Regions from separate parts of the Halomonas sp. BL6 genome, predicted to be linked through region 2. Evidence: predicted binding sites of a transcription regulator. Region 2 holds the regulator's gene; the other holds the start of a gene.
The links. The regulator FliA, encoded in region 2, starts transcription of late flagellar genes. The targets are predictions, from matches to a motif close to CTAAAGTTNNNNNNNNNNCNGCCGATA.
Positions count from the first base shown of each region.

Region 1: the regulator FliA is predicted to act here: its motif matches at 731-757, upstream of fliD (flagellar filament capping protein FliD).

Region 1 covers NZ_VDGL01000002.1:90,238-92,643, reverse strand. The annotation lists gene FHJ80_RS03965 (hypothetical protein) at 166-486, opposite strand; gene fliD (flagellar filament capping protein FliD) at 878-2,233, shown strand; gene fliD (flagellar filament capping protein FliD) at 2,375-2,406, shown strand, end outside.
Region 2 covers NZ_VDGL01000006.1:50,134-52,539, reverse strand. The annotation lists gene FHJ80_RS13215 (OmpA family protein) at 1-232, opposite strand, end outside; gene FHJ80_RS13210 (motility protein A) at 237-1,052, opposite strand; gene FHJ80_RS13205 (RNA polymerase sigma factor FliA) at 1,086-1,793, opposite strand; gene FHJ80_RS13200 (flagellar protein FlhE) at 1,820-2,179, opposite strand; gene FHJ80_RS13195 (hypothetical protein) at 2,328-2,406, opposite strand, start outside.

The sequences.
Region 1 (2,406 bases), on a different contig from region 2:
GCCTGATCGTTGTCGTGCTGTTTATTCTTTCGCTGTTAGGGCTGCGCTAAGCGGTTCTCTCAGAATCGAAGCATTAGTACTGAAATATCAGTGCTAACGCAGCGCGACATCAGCATCTGCCAACGCCCGCTTTCTCAGCGGGCGTTTTCATATCGCTAATGATGCTCAAGCGCAGTCGGCGGCACCTTGACCAAACATATCGAACATTAGCTCTCGGCCCAATGGCGTCAACACCAAGCGGCCATAGTCATTGAACATGGCGGCGTCGCTCTTTTCCAAGGTGGTTTGGCAAATCGCCCAGCGCGGGTGCTGCTGGCGAAGCCTATCCAGCTCTTGGCGGGACAGACCTCGCTGTGTCAGTGTGATGGTTTCGAGCACGTGTCCGCTCTCATACAGCATTTCGGCTACGCTGGAGAGACAGTGTCGTAAGCTGCGCTGAATATGGAAGGAGGCGGTCGACGCAGAGGGTAACGCTTCGGCGGGCATGGGGGGAGGCTCCTGCATTCGCAGCAAAATGGGTGTGCTGCAGTGCATTATAATGCAGGAGGGGGATTAGACCAAGGTCTATATTTCGTGAGGCTCTCAGCGCTTTCTGAGCGGTACCCATAGCTAACTGTCAAGAAAATGAAGTCTTTAAGGTCTATGGTTGATACAAGTTATCCAATGACTGGCGTGAGATTCTTCACGTTACTTGTATTTACATATAGAAACTTAAAAGTTCGTCATACTGGTTAAGTAGTGCTGTGCACTGCCGAAAAATATAAGATAAAGAAAACGGTTAATGATGTTAAGAAATGTCGACTGCGCTAGAAAATACGTTGCCTCTTGATTAGGAGTGACTAATAGCGAGTAAAAACGCACCAATAAAGGCTTGATTATGGCTTCTATTACATCGTTAGGTATTGGTTCTGGCTTGGATCTCAATGGCTTACTGACGCAACTGCAGCAGGCGGAACGTGCCAAACTCGAACCCATCCAGCAACAGATCGAAACAGAGCAGGCGCAAATTTCTGCTTATGGGCAGTTGCAAAGCGCGCTCTCTGCTTTTCAGGCGTCGGCTAAAGCATTGAACGAGCAGGACGCTTTTCAAAGTCTAAGTACGAGTGTGGAAGGGGGTGCCGTTGCTGCTGTGAGTAGCAATGATGCCCAGCCAGGCCAGTACGATATCCAAGTCGATCAGCTAGCCACGGCAGGCAGTTTAGTCACGGAGCGTTTAGACGCCCCGGATGTGGCACTTGTCTCTGGTCAACAAACGCTGTCTTTTTCTCTCGCTGATGGTGCCATAGACCCCATTGTGATCGAGGATGGAAGCACGCTCAATGACATGCGGGATGCTATCAACGCACAAAGTGATGGACGTTTGAGTGCCTCGATCATTAATGATGGGGAAGGGTATCGTCTTTCTGTGAATGCAACGGAAACAGGAGCTGCGGCCAGCATTCAAAGCACTAATTTTTCACAAATTTTAGACGCGAATGTTGCCACTAGCGACACGCAGGTGGTGCAAGCAGGTCAGGATGCGGCGTTCAATGTCAACGGTATTGATATCGTCAGTGCCACCAATCGCATTGAGGATGCTATTCAAGGCGTGACGCTGACCCTATCAGAAGCCAACGCCAGCAGCACTTTGACGGTGTCTCAGGACAGTGAGGCAATTCGTGAGCAGATCACGGCGTTTGTCGATGATTACAACGCGCTGAAAAATACCATTGGCAGCCTGACTGCCTATAATCCGGAAAGCGATAGTGCGGGCGAGCTGAATGGTGACAGCGCCACACGGGCAGTCGAAACTACCTTGCGCCAAGCACTAAGTCGTAGCCTTGGAGGGGATGGCTTCAATATGCTTTCCGATATTGGCATCTCTCTTCAGTTGGATGGAACGTTAGCAATCGATGATGAGCAGCTTGATGGCATCATCGCTAATCAACCCGATCAGTTAATGGACTTCTTTGCAGGCACCTCCAGTGAGGATGGCATGGCAGGACAAATTTCAGCGACGATCGAACAGCTCGTCGGGCCAAGCGGACGACTGGAAAACGCTGTGAGCAGCTCAGAGCGTCGGGTTTCGTCGCTAAACGATCGCTTCGCGACAACGGAAAGCCGTATCGACCAAACGGTTGAGCGCTACCGGGCTCAGTTCGCCGCGATGGACAGCATGGTAGGTCAAATGAATCAGACCAGCGCCTACCTGACTCAGCAGCTTGCGACACTAGGCCAGATAGGCCAAAACTAAACTCGAATACGAAGTCATGTTGGCCTAGAGTATCCTCTAGGCCTTTTTTAGCTCTTTGATCCTTGCAAAGCTAAAGTTTTTTTCCACCCTGCCGATAATCTACTCAGTCTATAACTTTTAAACGAAAAGGAGCTGAGCCACATGGCGACGATTACCTCTCTTGGCGTTGGTTC
Region 2 (2,406 bases):
GCTGAATACCCGTGGCCAAGCTAGCGAGCGGCAGTGAGGTCACGGCGCTGGCGACGCTCAGGGCCTCGTGGCTCTGCCCTTCGCCGCCGCTCGGCGGCGCCAAGGCTAGCAGCAGAACGAACAGCGTGATGAGCAGTGTGAGTACGTCCAAGTAGCTGGTTAGCCAGCTCTCGTCACTCTCACCCACTGCAGCGGGCAGCTCCAGGGCATGCCGTGAGTCGCGATCAAGCATGGCGCTACCCTTTCAATGCGGAGCCAACGTCGGGGCGGGGTTTGACGTTGGCGTCCCGGATCTCATCATGGTAGTTCGCTACGAAGGAGTTGAGCGTCTCTTCAATGAACGATGGCAAGCGGCGCTTGGTGATCAATGAAATCCCTTCGAGCACCATGTTCATGGTAATCAACCGCTCCTCGGTGCGCCGCTCCAGCTTGACGGCGATGGGCTTGAACACGAGGTTGGCCAGCAAGATACCGTAGAAGGTGGTCAGCAGTGCTACCGCCATGCGGGGGCCGATGACCTGAAGGTCTCCGGCATCCATGACTTCGAGCATGTTGACCAGCCCCACTAACGTGCCGATCATGCCGAAAGCGGGCGCGTAGGTCGCCATGGTGCGAAAAATTTGCGCTTCGGCGTGTTCGCGGGCTTTCAAGCGGGCGATACGCCAGCGCAGCATGTCGAAAATCTCATCCTCTTTGGTATTGGCGATCACAAGTTGAATACCGGTTCGTAGAAACGGGTTGCGGGTGTGCTCGAGCTCCCGTTCGACGGCCCGCACGTCACCTTTGAACCAGAGCCGCGACATGGACACCAGCTCGTTGATGTCGTCCCGCACATAGGTATTCTCACGGCGGAACACCAAGCCCACCAAACGCACCACTCGCAGCACTTCTTTCAACGGATAGCTGATGAAGGTCGCCGCCAGCGTACCGGTGATGACGATGGCCAGTCCCGGCACATTGATAAAACTTTCGGGCGACTCTGCAGTAAAGAACAGCACGCTTACCAGCAGCAACATGCTGGCAAAGATACCGATCAACGTAGATGGGTTCATCAACGGCTCCTCGCCGAGTAGGGTGAGTGGGTATTAGGATTCATCGTGATCGCGTAAACGCGCGCGCAGACGGCTCACCGCCTGACTGTGTAGCTGGGAGACCCGCGATTCGGTGACGCCCAGCACCGCGCCGACCTCTTTAAGGTTCATCTCTTCTTGGTAATAGAGCGCCATCAGCAGCTTTTCACGCTCGGGCAATGCCTCGATGGCCTCGATCAAGGTGTGTCGCTGCTGCTCATCAAGCAATTGGTCAAACGGCCGATGCTGGGCATCGTCACCCGCCGGCTCACCGCCATCGGCGACCAGCTCTTCGAACGGCAGCAGTTGACCACTGTTGGTGTCATTCAACAGCTGCTGGTACTCGCTCAGGGGCATCTCCAGCTCGCGGGCAATTTCACCCTCTTCAGGGGGGCGGCCCAACTGCTGCTCCAAGCGGCGTACAGCATCGTCCACTGCCCGCGCCGAACGACGTACGCTGCGCGGCAGCCAGTCGCGAGTGCGCAGCTCGTCCATCATGGCACCGCGAATCCGCTGGCTGGCGAACGTCGCGAACGTGGCACCCTGGGCAGCATCGAAGCGTCCCAGCGCCTCTAATAGCCCCACCATGCCTGCCTGGATCAGATCATCTAGCTCAATACTTGCGGGCAATCTTACCTGCAGCGTTAAGGCCTGACGTCGCACCAGTGGCATGTATTGGGTCAACAGCTCACTTTGTTTGATCCTGCCTTGTGCTGTATACATCCTCGTGCCTCGCGGCTGAACGGCCTTTACCGATAATTCACTATTACCTGTAGCCCCTGCACCCTCACTGGCCGCTGGCCCGGCGACAGTGCAAACCGAAAGTGCAGCGGCGCATTTGCCAACATGCCTTCCAGCGCAGTGGTACTGCCACGCATGCCCGACAGTGCCACGCAGCGCTCAGGGTGACACAACCAAGCGTTGACGGGGTGACTCGGTGGGGTGTCGAACCGCCACTGCACGCGCGTTAGCGTCGCTCCTCCCAGCGGGATGCCTGCTGGTGGCGAAATGGCCTGGCTCTGACTGGTGCGGTCGCTCATGGCGACCAACACGCCAGGCACGTCTCGGCTCCAGCTACCCGTTGCCGCCTCGGCGCTAACGACCCACATGATGGTTGCCAGCATCGCTGCGCAGGGTCTCACCCTTTTCACTGTTAACAACTTTACGGCTTTTATCAACGTCTGTCGGGCAAATAGCCTCATACGCGGGCCCTCTATTCGGCGTAGGTCGCTAACGACAGCAAGCCGATCATCTGTCTCAACGTGCAAGCAACAAAAGCTCGATATCCAAATAGTAAGCGGCGGCGTCACGCAAGTTCTCCAGCAGCCCCTGACGC